2 regions of the Arthrobacter antioxidans genome follow, and region 1 is predicted to be linked to the other one. Evidence: predicted binding sites of a transcription regulator. Region 1 holds the regulator's gene; the other holds the start of a gene.
The links. Region 1 encodes Rex, which represses fermentation and respiration genes when NADH is low (regulators of the CRP and FNR family bind a similar motif). Its sites were predicted from a motif close to CTTGTGAANNNNTTCACAAG; they were not measured.
Positions count from the first base shown of each region.

Region 1 (7,498 bases):
GCCGCGGGCCTCGGCCACGATGGCGAGGAACATGACCGCGATGGTGGTCACCTTGATGCCGCCGGCCGTGGACGCGGACCCCCCGCCGGCGAACATGAGGGCGTCCGTCAGGAGCATCGTCGTCGTCGTCATGTCATTCTGGTCCACGAGGTTGAACCCGCCGGAGCGGGTCATGACCGAGGCGAAGAGGGCATGGATCACCCGGTCCGTGACGCTCAGGGTGCCGATGGTGTCGGGGTTCTCCCATTCGAGGAAGCCCCAGGCGAACGTCCCCGCCACGAGCAGGATCAGCGACACGGACACCGTGAGCTTGGCGTGCAGCGTCCATTTGCTGAAGCGGTGGCGCACCTGCACGAGGACCATGATCACCGGGAAGCCGAGGCTCCCGAGGAACACCCCGACCATGAGCGGGGTCAGGATCCACGGGTCCGTCTCGTACGGGACCAGGCCGTCGCTGTGGGGGGTGAAGCCGGCGTTGTTGAAGGCGGAGATGGAGTAGAAGATGCCGTGCCAGAGCGCCTGCCACCAGGGCTCCCCCAGGAGCATGAAGCGCGGGATGAGCACGACGGCCAGGACGATCTCGATCACCACCGACGTCGTGATGACGATCCGCAGGAGCGTGCCGATCTCGCCGAGGCGGCTCGCATTGTTGAGCGCCTCCTGGGCCAGCAGCTTGCCGCGCACCCCGAGCCGCTTGCTCACGATCAGCGCGAGCAGCGAGGCCAGCGTGAGCGTGCCGAGCCCACCGATGAAGATGCCGAGCAAGATCACGAACTGGCCGAAGAAGGACCAGTGGGTGGCCGTGGACACCACGGTGAGGCCCGTGACGCACACGGCGGACACCGCCGTGAAGAAGGCATCGTGCAGAGGGGTCACGGTGCCGCTGCTGGCGGACATCGGCAGGCTCAGCAGTGCGGTGAACACCAGGATCACGGCGGTGAAGATGAAGAGGGCCAGGCGTGCGGGTGAACTGTTGGCGAAGGAGTCGGCGAAGTCGCGGATCGAGGCCAGCAGCCTGATGTACCCGCGGCGATCGTCCGTCAGCCATCGCGGCTGTTGACCTACCATTGACGTCCGCTCTGCCCTGTCCGCTGGTCCATCCGCCGCATCGGCGCGTAACCAAGCCTGATTTGTCCCTTGCAGTAGTAAAGCATCTCACCGGCGTGCGTCGTCGGAATATCGCGCATCGCGTAGCCTTTCAGGAATGTCTACGCACTCAAGGTCGGCGGTGCCCCTCCAGGTCGCCTGGGACGAGTCGATGCTGGCCTACAACTTCGGCGGCCAGCACCCCATGAACCCGGAGCGGCTGCATCTGACGGCCCGGCTCGCGCGGGACTGCGGACTGCTGGACCTCGACGGCGTGACGGTCGCCGCTCCCGGCGTGGCCTCGGACGAGGACCTGGCGGCGGTCCACAGCCCGGACTACATCAGGGCGGTCCGCCAGGTCAGCAGCAACCCGGACACCTCGGATGCCGCCCGTGGCCTCGGCACGGAGGACACGCCCGCCTTCGCGGGGATGCACGAGGCCAGTGCCCGGCTCGCCGGCGGGTCGCTCGATGCCGCCGAGGCGATCCTCCGGGGTTCCGCGGTCAGGGCCGTCAACTTCGGCGGCGGCATGCACCACGCGGCCCGCTCCAGGGCCAGCGGCTTCTGCATCTACAACGACGCCGCGGCCTCCATCCAGCGACTGCTCGACCGCGGCGTCCAGCGCGTCCTCTACATCGACGTCGACGCACACCACGGTGACGGGACCCAGAGCATCTTCTGGGACGACCCCCGCGTCATGACGATCTCGCTGCACGAGACGGGCATGAGCCTCTTCCCGGGCACAGGCTTCGCCAGCGAGACCGGGGGGCCAGGGGCGGAGGGGTACGCGGTGAATGTCGCGCTGCCCACCGTCGCCGGCGACGCCGCGGTACTGCGGGCCTTCCACGCCGTCGTGCCGCAGCTCGCCGGGGCCTTCGCGCCCGAGGTCGTCGTGAGCCAGCACGGCTGTGATTCCCACCGTGAGGACCCCCTCACGAACCTGCGGGTCAGTGTCGACGCCCAGCACGCGCTGATGCTGGGCGTCCGGGAACTGGCGGACCGCCTGTGCGGGGGGCGGTGGATCGCGACCGGGGGAGGCGGCTACGCCCTGGCGAGCGTGGTGCCGCGGTCGTGGTCGTTGCTCGTCGCGGTGGCCGCCGGCGCACCGATGGGCCCGGCGACGCCCGTCCCGGCCGTCTGGCGGGAGTACGTGCTGGAACGGCACGGCGTCGAGGCGCCCCGCCTGATGGGCGACGGCGCGGACATCTGGTGGCGCTCGTGGGAGATCGGCTACGACCCCAACGACGACCTCGACCGGACGGTGATGGCGACCCGGAAGGCCCTGTTCCCGCTCCACGGACTGGACCCCTGGTTCGACTGACCGTGACCCGCCGATCGCGTCAGGATGCCGCGTGGCGTATATGTCGCTAGGGTGGGCGAATGGGAATCGATGATGTATTCGCCGTCATCGCCGAAGGAACGCGCAGGCAGATCCTCGAGAACCTGCGCGACGGCGACAAGGCGGTGGGGGAGCTCGTGATCCAACTGCAGGTCAGCCAGCCGACGGTGTCGAAGCACCTGAAGGTGCTGCGGGAGGCGGGCTTGGTGAGCATGCGGGCGCAGGGGCAGAAACGCTACTACTCGCTGGACACCGCGCCGCTCGGCCTGGTGCGCGACTGGCTCGCCGGGTTCGAGCCGAGCGCGGACCCGGTCCCCGCTGCGGCCTCCGGGGGTGCCCGTCCGGAGGAGCAGTCCGCCGAGGTGATGACGGTGGCGGACGTCGTCGCGGTGCTCGAGCCGGAGACGACCGCTGCGCCGAGCACCGAGGACAAGACGGCGCTGGCCGCCGCGGTCCTGGTGGCACCTCCGGTGTCCGGCGGGCCGGACGCACCGCGTCCCCCGATGGGCCGGACCATGGGTCGGGCGGCGGAACGCGCGGCAGACCTGCTGTCCCAACTGCGCCGGCGCCGCGATCCGTCGTCGTAGGTCCGGCGGGTCGGCCGTCTTTCACTCCAGTCACATCTGCCCCTAGAATGACTCCTTAGGCGGATTATCCTTTTGCTTCAAGGCGACACGCCGAACGGTCACCCGCCGGTAGCTCTCCGGCACCGGTCCCAGGGTGACGTGCAAGCCTCCATGCAAAGGAATAGTGGTGAGATGGCAGACGGGAACAACGTCTCGGATGTGCAGTTCCTGACGGTCGCGGAAGTGGCGGGACTCATGCGCGTGTCGAAGATGACCGTGTACAGGCTCGTGCACGCAGGAGAGTTGCCGGCCGTCCAGTTCGGCCGCTCCTACCGTGTCCCCGAGTCCGCGGTGGAGGACTTCCTCCGCCGGGCGCAGGTCGACGGGCAGTCCGAGACCGCCTGATCGCCGGTCGTCCGTGGGGTCCGCAAACGGATGTACCCTGTTAAGGAGCGTTTTGGGCGGGTTTCGAGCCTGCTCGACTTATTGCATCAAACGGGCAACTGCCACCAGGCACGCGCCTTTCGTCATCACCAGGGTGTGCCCCGAGGCTCTTCGCCGCGGTCCGACCTGGCAACACAACAGTTTGTGAGGACTCTATGGGTTCAGTAATCAAGAAGCGCCGCAAGCGTATGGCAAAGAAGAAGCACCGCAAGCTGCTTCGCAAGACCCGTCACCAGCGCCGCAACAAGAAGTAGGCAGGCGCCCGGCCCAGAGCCGGAGCGTGCCGACCGGCCCGGATTCCCGCCTTCTCGGCGTGGAAGCCGGGCCGTCGTCGTCTGGCGGACTCTCCGTCGTCGGCCGGGCTCCCGGCCCGTCCGGGGTCAGTGGCTCCTGAACCGTGAGTACCCGCGCCACAGCCCGTAGACGGATCCGACGACGGTGGCCGCGCGCAGGCCCAGGGTCGCGGCCCGCCGTCCGCTGCGGAAGTCGTAGACGGGCCAGTTGTTCGCCCGGGCATGGCGGCGGAGCCGGGCGTCCGGGTTGATGGCCACCGGATGCCCGACGGCGGTCAGCAGCGGGATGTCGTTGTAGGAGTCGCTGTAGCCCCAGCACCGCGAGAGGTCCAGGTTCTCCCGCTGCGCCAGTTCCAGCACCGCGACGGCCTTGGCCGGCCCGTGGAGGAACTCGCCGACCAGTTTGCCGGTGTAGAGGCCGTCGGCGACCTCCCCCACGGTGCCGAGGGCCCCGGTGAGCCCGAGGCGGCTCGCGATCACGCCGGCCACCTCCACGGGGGTGCCGGTCACCAGCCAGACCTGCCGGTGCGAGGTCAGGTGCTGTTCGGCCAGGGCGCGCGCGCCGGGCCAGATCTTCGAGGCGATCATCTCGTCGTAGACCTCCTCGCCCAGGGCCAGGATGTCCTCGTGGGCGATCCCGATGGCGAAGGCGAGGGCGGCGTCGCGCACCGAGTTCACGTCCGTCATCGTCTCGCCGCGCATGATGAAGCGGAGCTGCTTCCAGGCCAGGCCCGCGGCGAAGCGCAGCGTGAAGGCCTTGCGCTGGTACATCTTGCGGCCCACATGGAACAGGCTGGCGCCGCGCATCAGCGTGTTGTCCACGTCGAAGAAGGCTGCTTCGCCCGCGACGGTCGCCGAAGGCTGGAGGATGGGGTGCGTGACCCGGGCGGCGTCCGGCATGCTCCGAGTCTAGTTCTTCGGCCCCGCCGCTCGACGGCATCTCCTGCCGCTGCTGCCGGCACCGCACGGGCGCAGTACCGTGGAGGGATGCAAACCCCTGCGGAGATGCCCGGCACCGGCGTGGTGCTCCTCACCCGGCCCGGGTGTCATCTCTGCGAGGATGCCCGCGCCGTGGTGCGGCGGGTGACCGACGACCTCGGCCTGGGCTGGCGCGAGGTGAGCGCCGCCGAGGTCCCCGCGCTCGGTGCACGCTTCGCGGAGGAACTGCCCGTCCTGTTCATCGACGGCGTCCAGCGGGACTTCTGGTCGATCGACGAGGCGAGGCTGAGGCGGCTGCTGGCGGGCGCCTGAGGGGCCCCGACCGGCCGCCCCTCCGTTCCCCCCACGATGCTCGCCGCCCGGCTTGGAGGCCCCGCGTCGTCGGCATACAGTGGGTGGTACTTCCGCCCCCGATGCCGAGGGACCCCGGAACCGCAGCTCCCGGACCGGGCGCGGCGGTGCTAGCAACGGAGCCGATGACAGTGACAACGCCGGACATGCCAGGCCTTCACCCCGTGGACGATGCGGCGCGCCACATCCCTCCCGCATCGGTCGCGCGTCTCACCATCTACCTGCGGGCGCTGAATTCCCTGCTCGCCGAGGGCATCGAACGGGTGTCCTCCGAGGAACTCGCGGATGCCGCCGGAGTGAACTCGCCCAAACTCCGCAAGGACCTCTCCTACCTCGGGTCCTACGGCACCCGGGGCGTCGGGTACGACGTGCAGTACCTCAACCGGCAGATCTCGGTGGCCCTCGGGCTCACGCTCGACTGGCGCGTCGCGATCCTCGGCGCGGGCAACCTCGGACGGGCCCTCGCCGGCTACTCGGGGTTCGGCTCGCGCGGGTTCGAGATCGTGGCGCTCTTCGACGCCGACCAGCTGGTCGTCGGGTCCGAGGTGGGCTACCTCCGGGTCAGTGCGGTCGACGACCTCGAGGCGGTGCTGGAGCGCACCCGCACCAACATGGCGGTGCTCGCGGTTCCCGCGGCGGTCGCCCAGGAGCTGTGCGACCGCCTCGTCGCGGCCGGGATCTCCAGCATCCTCAGCTTCGCGCCCGTGGTGCTGCAGGTACCGCCGCACGTCCAGCTGCGCAAGGTGGACATGTCCACCGAGCTCCAGATCCTGGCCTACCACGCACAAAGGGCGCAGGAGCCGGACCTCGGTCCGGTCTCCCGCGCCCAGTAGGCGGGGGTACGAGCGCCCGCGCCCTCAGTACCCGAGCTTCTGCGGGGCGAAGTACGGCCGCGCCGGCTTCAGGTAGGTCAGGACGACGCCCGCCACGCCCAGGAGCAGGACGATCACACTGAGTGTGATCGACAGACCGGAGACCGGCACCGCTTCCTGGCCCGAGGCCTCGACGGCCTGGTTGGCAAGCGGCAGGAGCAGCAGGCCGCCGACGGTCACCAGCACGTTGAGGGCCGCGAGGACCGTCGCGGTGATGCGGGCCCAGTTGCGACCCCGGCGGATGAAGATCGCCAGGACCACGTAGACCGCGGCGGCGAGGGCCGCGAACAGCAGCTGGGACACCATCTGGACCGATGATCCGGCGCCCTCGGGGATCTCCGTCACCCCGACGACGGAGGAGAGGAAGTGGAGGACGCCCGCAGCGAGGATGAGGTAGTACGCCCGCTGGACCTCCTTCGGCGCCGGTCCCTTCTCGGTGAGACCCGGCGCGCCCGATGCCGGGTAGGCGTAGCTCGGGGACGGGGACTGCTGGGCAGAGGGGTTCTGGCCGCTGCCGCCCGCTCCCGGTGCGTTCCAGGCGGGCCCGTTGTCCTGCCCGTTCGGAGTGTCCTGTGGTGTGCTCATCGTCGCGTCCTTCGCTGATCAGGGAGTGGTCATCCGGCCGGTGGCGCCCCCCATGGACGCGGCCCCCGTGGATGTGGTCACCGTCAGCCTAGTTCGTGGGCTCCCCCCGAAGGCGGGACGAAACGCCGACGGCCGGCGTCGTCGGGAGGACGACGCCGGCCGTCGGGGCCTGCGGGCGGGCGGTAGCCCGGGTGGCGGATCAGACCGTGGCGACCGCGGGAGCCACGAAGGCGGCTTCGATGGTGATGGTCACCTTGTCGCCGACGAGGACGCCGCCGGCCTCGAGGGCCGCGTTCCAGGTGAGGCCGAAGTCCTTGCGCGAGATGCTCGTGGAGGCCGAGACGCCGGCGCGGGTGGCGCCGAAGGGGTCCACGGCCACGCCGTTGAACTCGGCGTCGAGGGTCACGGGCTTGGTGATGCCGCGGATGGTGAGGTCACCGTTGATCCGATAGGTCTCGCCGGAGCCCTCGTGGGAGGTGGAGACGAAGGTCATCTCGGGGAACTGCTCGACGTCGAAGAAGTCGGCGCCCTTGACGTGGCCGTCGCGGTTCTCGTCGCCGGAGGTGAAGGATGCGGTGCTGATGGTCGCGGAGATGCTCGAGTCCTCGAGCGACGAGCCGACGGTGAGTGCGGCGTCGACGTCCTTGAACGAGCCGCGGACCTTGCTGATGCCTGCGTGGCGGACGCTGAAGCCCACCTCGCTGTGGGAGGGGTCGAAGGACCAGGTGCCGGAGGTGAGGCCTGAGGGGACAGTCATGAGGAACTCCTGAGAAGGGTGGCTGGCGGATGCTTACAGGGAGTAGAAGCATGCATATGCATGTTTTATTCCATGGATCAGTAAAACGTTCAACAAACTCCCGCGCAAGTATCGATTGGCCGTCGCACGCAGCATGCGCGAAACTGGAAGGATGCAGCGATCAACCGTCCACCTGGTGCGCCACGGTGAGGTCCACAACCCCGGGGGAGTCCTCTACGGACGGCTCCCCGAGTTCCATCTCTCCGATCTCGGCCGTCAGATGGCCG
Region 1 is NZ_CP095501.1:3,186,088-3,193,585, reverse strand. Features, by position in the region: gene MWM45_RS14790 (TrkH family potassium uptake protein) at 1-1,068, opposite strand, end outside; gene MWM45_RS14785 (acetoin utilization protein AcuC) at 1,205-2,407, shown strand; gene MWM45_RS14780 (ArsR/SmtB family transcription factor) at 2,467-3,012, shown strand; gene MWM45_RS14775 (helix-turn-helix domain-containing protein) at 3,184-3,396, shown strand; gene MWM45_RS14770 (30S ribosomal protein bS22) at 3,591-3,689, shown strand; gene MWM45_RS14765 (HAD family hydrolase) at 3,816-4,628, opposite strand; gene MWM45_RS14760 (glutaredoxin family protein) at 4,716-4,979, shown strand; gene MWM45_RS14755 (redox-sensing transcriptional repressor Rex) at 5,165-5,851, shown strand; gene MWM45_RS14750 (hypothetical protein) at 5,876-6,475, opposite strand; gene MWM45_RS14745 (YceI family protein) at 6,675-7,232, opposite strand; gene MWM45_RS14740 (histidine phosphatase family protein) at 7,384-7,498, shown strand, end outside.

Region 2 (7,498 bases), 400 kb from region 1:
CTGGTGATGGTGGTCAGCAGGAGCGCACCGATCGCGGCGCCGAGCACGGTGCCGCTGCCACCGAAGATCGCGACGCCGCCCACCACGGCGGCGGCCACGACGTCGAGTTCGAGGCCCGCTCCCGTCGTCGCGCCCACCGAGTTGAAGCGGCTCGCGTACAGGACGCCGGCCAGTCCGGCCAGCAGCCCGTTGACCACGAAGGCGAGCAGGACGCGCCGCGTCACCGGGATGCCGAACAGCCGGGCGGCGTCGGGGTCGGATCCGATGGCGTACAGATCGCGCCCCTGCCGGGTGCCGAACATGTAGACCGCGACGACCGCGACGACGCCCACCGCGATGAGCGTGATCAGGGGGAACCCGAGGAAGGTGTCCACGGACAGGTCCCCGAACGCCTGGGGCCGGTCGCCGGCGAAATACTGGGTGCCGCCGGCCCAGGCGTTGTTGATGCCCCGGAAGATGTAGAGCGTGCCGAGGGTGATGACGAGGGCCGGGACCTTCGCGATGGTGATGAGGAGACCGTTGAATGCCCCGAGTGCGGCGCCGAGGAGCATCCCGAGGACAAAGACCACGACGATCGGCAGGTCGGGCGCGGCGGCGAACATGCTGCCGGTCCCGAAGGCGACGAGCCCGAGGATGGATCCGACGGACAGGTCGATGTTCCGCGTGATGATCACGAGGGTCTGACCGACGGCCAGGATCATCAGGATGGTCGCGTTCAGCAGCAGGTCCTTGATGCCCTGCTCGCTGAGGAACAGCGGGTTCAGGGCCGCGGTCACGGCGACGAGCAGCACGAGGGCGAGGATCACCGGGAGTTCGCGGAGCTTCAGGAGCGAGGCGAGGACCGAGGACCTCTCGTGGCCGGGGGCCGGGTGGGCGGGCGCACCTACCGTGCCGTCGAGGCTCATCGCGTGGACTCCAGGGATGCTGTGGCGGCGTGCATGACGGTCTCGGCGGTGGCCTCCGCGCGGTCGAGGCGGCCGGTGATCCGGCCCTCCCGCATGACCAGCACGCGGTCGGCCATGCCCAGCACCTCGGGCAGTTCGGAGGAGATCATGAGGATCGCGATGCCCCGCCCCGCCAGTTCCGAGATCAGGCGGTGCACCTCGGCCTTCGTGCCGACGTCGATGCCGCGCGTCGGCTCGTCGATGATCAGGAGCTTCGGGTCCGTGGCGAGCCACTTCGCGAGGACGACCTTCTGCTGGTTGCCGCCGGACAGGGTGGAGACGGCGTGCTCGGGAGAGCCCGCCTTCACCTGCAGCCGCTTGCCCCAGGTCTCGGCGGCCTCCCGCTCCGCGCGTGCCCTGATGATGCCGAACCGCGCGAGGGAGTGACGGAGTGTCAGTGCCGTGTTGCGCTCGACCGACAGGTCCATGACGAGCCCCTGTTTCCGGCGGTCCTCCGGGACGAAGCCGATCCCGGCGTCGATCGCGGCACGCGGATCCTTGCGGCGCAGCGGCGTGCCGGACATCCGGACGGTGCCCGACTCGTAGCGGTCGATCCCGAACACGGCACGGGCCACCTCGGTGCGCCCGGCCCCCACCAGCCCGGACAGTGCGACGATCTCGCCCGCCCGCACCTCGAAGTCGATGTCGTGGAAGACGCCCGGCCGGGTCAGCCCCTCGACGGTCAGAACGACGTCGCCCGCCTCCGTCTCGGTCTTCGGGAACAGTGCCTCGATGTCGCGTCCCACCATCTCCCGGACGATCGCCTCGACCGACGTCGCACGCGTCTCGTGGGTCGCGATGTAGGCGCCGTCCCGCATGACCGTGATGCGGTCGCACAGGCCGAAGACCTCGTCGAAACGGTGGGAGATGAACAGGATGCCGCTGCCGGCGTCGCGCAGGCGGCGGGCGACGGCGAACAGGCGGTCCACCTCGACGCCGCTGAGCGCCGCCGTGGGCTCGTCCATGACGAGGATACGGGCGTCGAGGGAGATGGCCTTGGCGATCTCGATGATCTGCTGGTCGGCGATGGACAGTCCCTCGGCCACGCGGTCGGGGTCGATCGGGACGCCGAGCTGGTCGAAGAGCTCACGGGCGCGGCGCCGCATCTCGACGCGGCTGATGAGGCCGAGGCGGCCCCTGGGCTGGCGCCCGATGAAGATGTTCTCCGCGACCGTGAGATCGGGGAAGAGCGTGGGCTCCTGGTAGATGACGGAGATCCCCGCGGCCTTGCTGTCGGCGACGTTGCGGAAGCTGACGCTCTGCCCGCCGACGAGGAACTCCCCGGCATCCGGGTGGTGCACCCCCGCGAGGATCTTCACGAGCGTCGACTTCCCCGCGCCGTTCTCGCCGACCAGCGCGTGGATCTCGCCCGCCGCCAGGTCGATGGTGCCGTCGGCGAGCGCGACGACCGGGCCGAAGGTCTTCAGCGCGCCGCGGAGCGCCAGCACGGGAGCCCGCCCCGGTGCGGACGGGTCCGTGGCCTCACTGCCACGGCCATCAGGGTGCGCCACTGCAACTCCTCGGGAAGAAATGAATCGTTTCAGATTCGATGTCCTCGAATAGTAGGCGCGACCTCCGGGACCGTCAACAGGCCGAGATCGGACTGTGACCCCGGCGCGACGGCGGGGCCGGCCCGTCAGCCGGCGGCGGTCACCCGCGCCCGCGTGCTGCGGCGCTCCACGAGTTCGGGGTCGAAGATCACCTGGCGACGGCGGGCCGTAGGCCCCTCAATCTCCTCGAGGAGCAGTTCGACGGCGGTGCGCCCCATGAGTTCGGTCGGCTTGCGGACGCTCGTCAGCGGGACGACGGTGGAGGCGGAGAAGTCGATGTCGTCGTACCCGATCAGGGCGAGGTCCTCGGGGATCCTGAGGCCTCGGATCAGCAGGACCGCCTGCATGACGCCGATCGCGAGGAGGTCGTTGGCGCAGAAGATGCCGTCCGGCAGCTCCCCGTGCCGGCGCTGTGCGATCGCCTCCCCGACGTCCCGGCCGGCCAGCACCGTCATGGCCTCCGCTGCGAGGACCTCGAGCACGGCGCCGTCGTGCTCCGCGATCGCCTGGCGGGCGCCGGCCAGGCGATCCGCGACCTGGCGGTAGTCGGCCCTGGTCCCCACGAACGCGATCCGCCGCCGGCCCGCCTCGAGCAGGTGCCGCACGGCGATGTAGCCACCGGCGACGTCGTCCACGGACACCGAGCTGCAGCGCCGCTGCGGATCCACGCGGTCCACCAGCACCACGGGCATGCCGCGCTGCCGCAGCGCCTCGACGCGCGGCCCCACGTCCCCGACGGGCGAGATGAGCATGCCCTGCACCCGCTGCTGCTCGAAGACGTCGATGTACCGGGCTTCGCGCTCGGCGTCCTGCCCGCTGTCGCCGAGCACCACGGTGCTCCCGTTCTCGGCGGCGCAGTCCTCGGCCGCGCGGGCGAGGGAGGAGAAGAAGGGGTTGGCGACGTCGAGCACGACCAGGCCGATGGTGCGGCTCTGGCCCGCCCTCAACTGCCGGGCGGCGTCGTTCCGCACGAAGCCGAGCCCGTCGATCGCGGCCTGCACGCGCTCGCGGGTGGCCGTCGAGACGCGCGCGGGATGGTTCAGCACGTTCGAGACCGTCCCGACCGCCACCCCGGCCCTGTCCGCGACGTCCTTGATGCTGACTGGTCGGCTGCTCATGGGGACTCCGGCTGTCTCGGAGGTCGCGTCGCGCGTCGGCGGGACGCCGACGGGACGGTTGACACTCGGTCTCCAGCAAGGATAGCTTTGAAACGTGCTAATGAAACGATTCAAAAGCACGGCGCATCCATGTCCCCGTTCGGGCTCCGTCCGGACGGGCGAAAGACCCCGAGAATCATCGCCGGTGGAATGAAGCACCCGGCCCGCACGCTGGAGAGAGTACATGACTGTCATCGACGACATCACGGCAGAGCTGGACCAGCTCGCCATCGAGGTGCCCTCCTGGGCCTACGGCAATTCCGGGACCCGGTTCAAGGTCTTCGCGACGCCCGGCACGCCCCGCACCGTCCACGAGAAGATCGCCGACGCGGGCATGGTCCACCGGCTGACCGGCCTCGCCCCGAGCGTGGCCCTCCACATCCCCTGGGACACGGTGGACGACTACGGGAGCCTCGCCGCCCATGCCGGAGAGCACGGCGTGCGGCTCGGCACCATCAACAGCAACACGTTCCAGGACGACGACTACAAGTTCGGCAGCCTGACGCACAGCGACGCCGCCGTGCGGAACAAGGCGATCGACCACATGTACGAGTGCATCGAGGTCATGAACGTCACCGGCTCCCGGGACCTGAAGATCTGGCTGGCGGACGGCTCCAACTACCCGGGGCAGGCCGACATGCGGTCCCGGCAGGACTGGCTGCAGGACTCCCTCCGGAAGGTGTACGACCGCCTCGGCGAGGGCCAGCGGCTGGTGCTCGAGTACAAGTTCTTCGAGCCGGCGTTCTATCACACGGACGTCCCCGACTGGGGTACCTCCTACGCCCACTGCCAGCAGCTCGGCGACAAGGCCCTCGTCTGCCTCGACACGGGCCACCACGCGCCCGGGACCAACATCGAGTTCATCGTGGCGCAGCTGATCCGCCTCGGGAAGCTCGGCTCCTTCGACTTCAACTCGCGTTTCTACGCCGACGACGACCTGATCGTCGGGGCGGCGGACCCGTTCCAGCTGTTCCGCATCATGGCGGAGGTGATCCGCGGCGGCGGTCTGGACCCGTCCGGCGGGATCGCGCTCATGCTCGACCAGTGCCACAACCTCGAGGAGAAGATCCCGGGTCAGATCCGCTCGGTGCTGAACGTGCAGGAGATGTCGGCGCGCGCCCTGCTCATCGACCGCCCCGCCCTCACCGCGGCGCAGGAGGCCGGTGACGTCCTCGGCGCGAACGCCCTCATGATGGACGCCTTCTACACCGACGTCCGCCCTGCCCTTGCACAGTGGCGGGAGTCGAAGGGGCTCCCCGCGGACCCCATGAACGCATACCGCGGGAGCGGCTACCAGGACCGGATCAACACCGAGCGGCAGGGCGGCCGGCAGGCCGGATGGGGAGCATGACAGTGACGACGACGCAGCCGACGACGGCCACCTCGACCAACCGGACCGTGAGCGAGCTCATCGCACGCTCCAACCGGCTCGGCGCCGACAAGCGCACCACGAACTACGCCGGCGGCAACACGTCCGCCAAGGGCACGGGCGTCGATCCGGTCACGGGCGAGGACGTCGAGCTGCTCTGGGTGAAGGGGTCCGGCGGGGACCTCGGGACGCTCACGGAGTCCGGGCTCGCCGTCCTGCGCCTGGACCGCCTTCAGGCGCTGCGCTCGGTGTACCCGGGCGTGGAGCGCGAGGACGAGATGGTCGCCGCCTTCGACTACACCCTGCACGGCAAGGGCGGGGCGGCGCCATCCATCGACACGGCGATGCACGGCCTCGTCGACGCGGCCCACGTGGACCACCTGCACCCCGACTCCGGGATCGCCGTCGCGACCGCGGCGGACGGCGAGGCCCTGACCCGTACGATCTTCGGACCGAAGGTGGTCTGGGTGCCCTGGCGGCGGCCCGGTTTCCAGCTCGGCCTCGACATCGCCGCCCTCAAGGAGGCGAACCCCGAAGCCATCGGCACCATCCTCGGCGGCCACGGCATCACCGCCTGGGGCGAGAGGTCCGCGGAGGCCGAGGCGAACTCCCTGTGGATCATCGAGGCGGCGGAGCGGTACATCGCAGAGCACGGCCGGACCGAGCCCTTCGGCCCCTCGCTCGAAGGGTATGCCGCGCTGCCCGAGGAGGAGCGCCGGGCGAAGGCCGCGGCCCTCGCCCCGACCATCCGCGGGCTCGCCTCCACCGACAGGGCGCAGGTGGGCCACTTCACCGACGACCCCCGCGTCCTCGACTTCCTCGCCTCCACCGAGCACCCGCGCCTCGGGGCGCTCGGGACCAGCTGCCCCGACCACTTCCTCCGCACCAAGGTCAAGCCGCTGATCCTCGACCTCCCCGCGGACGCCGACGTCGAGAGCTGCCTGCTGCGCCTGCGTGAACTGCACGCCGCGTACCGGGCGGACTACGCCGCCTACTACGACCGCCACGCGACGCCGGACTCCCCCGCGATGCGCGGCGCGGACCCGGCGATCGTGCTGGTGCCCGGCGTCGGCATGTTCTCCTACGGCGCCACCAAGCAGACCGCCCGCGTCGCCGGGGAGTTCTACCTCAACGCCATCAATGTCATGCGGGGCGCCGAGGCCATCTCGACCTACGCGCCGATCGAGGAGGGGGAGAAGTTCCGCATCGAGTACTGGGCCCTGGAGGAGGCCAAGCTCGCGCGGATGCCGAAACCGAAATCCCATGCGGGACGCATCGCCCTGGTGACGGGGGCGGCGTCGGGCATCGGCAAGGCCATCGCGACGCGCCTCGCAGCGGAGGGAGCGTGCGTGGTCATCGCGGACCTGGACATCGCCAGCGCGAACGGCGTCGCCGACGCACTCGGCGGGCCCGACGTCGCCATCGGCGTGCAGGCCGACGTCACCGATCCGGCCCAGGTGCTCCACGCCGTGAACGCCGCCGTACTGGCGTTCGGCGGGCTGGACCTCGTGGTCAACAACGCCGGCCTGTCCATCTCCAAACCCCTGCTCGAGACCACGGAGAAGGACTGGGACCTGCAGCACAACGTCATGGCGAAGGGGTCCTTCCTCATGTCGCAGGCCGCCGCGAAGGTGCTCATCGAGCAGGACATGGGCGGGGACATCATCTACATCTCCTCCAAGAACTCCGTGTTCGCCGGGCCCAACAACATCGCCTACAGCGCCACGAAGGCGGACCAGGCGCACCAGGTGCGGCTCCTCGCCGCCGAGCTCGGGGGGTACGGGGTGCGCGTCAACGGCATCAATCCCGACGGCGTGGTCCGCGGCTCCGGCATCTTCGCCGGCGGCTGGGGCGCCAAGCGGGCCGCCGTGTACGGCGTGGAGGAGGAGAAGCTGGGCGAGTACTACGCCCAGCGCACCCTGCTCAAGCGCGAGGTGCTCCCGGAGAACGTCGCCAACGCCGTCGCGGTCCTGACCTCCGCCGAGCTCTCACACACGACGGGCCTGCACATCCCCGTGGACGCGGGCGTGGCCGCCGCGTTCCTGCGCTGACATGGCTGCCGGCACCACACCGGTGTTCGTGGCCGTCGACATCGGGGCGTCCTCCGGTCGGGTGATCCTCGGGAGGCTCACGGACGCCGGTCCGGAGCTCGACACCGTGCACCGCTTCCCCAACGGTGCGCAGTTCCTCGGCGGCGCCCTGCGGTGGGACGTCGACGCCCTGGTTGCGGAGGTGCTGGTGGGACTGCGCCGGGCAGGCGAGGCCGCGGCCCGGACGGGTGACACCGTCATGAGCATCGGCATCGACACCTGGGCCGTGGACTACGGGCTCGTCGACGACGCCGGGACGCTCCGGCACCTGCCCTTCAGCTACCGTGACGAACGCACCGCGGCGAGCATCGACGTCGTGCACCACGCCGTGCCACCCGGGCAGCTGTACGCGCGCACCGGGCTGCAGTTCCTGCCGTTCAACACGGTG
Region 2 is NZ_CP095501.1:3,584,895-3,592,392, forward strand. Features, by position in the region: gene MWM45_RS16665 (ABC transporter permease) at 1-905, opposite strand, end outside; gene MWM45_RS16670 (sugar ABC transporter ATP-binding protein) at 902-2,455, opposite strand; gene MWM45_RS16675 (LacI family DNA-binding transcriptional regulator) at 2,581-3,612, opposite strand; gene rhaI (L-rhamnose isomerase) at 3,836-5,002, shown strand; gene MWM45_RS16685 (bifunctional aldolase/short-chain dehydrogenase) at 4,999-7,071, shown strand; gene MWM45_RS16690 (rhamnulokinase) at 7,073-7,498, shown strand, end outside.
Region 2: a site for Rex is predicted at 3,710-3,729, ahead of rhaI (L-rhamnose isomerase). Genes of this name have one in related genera too.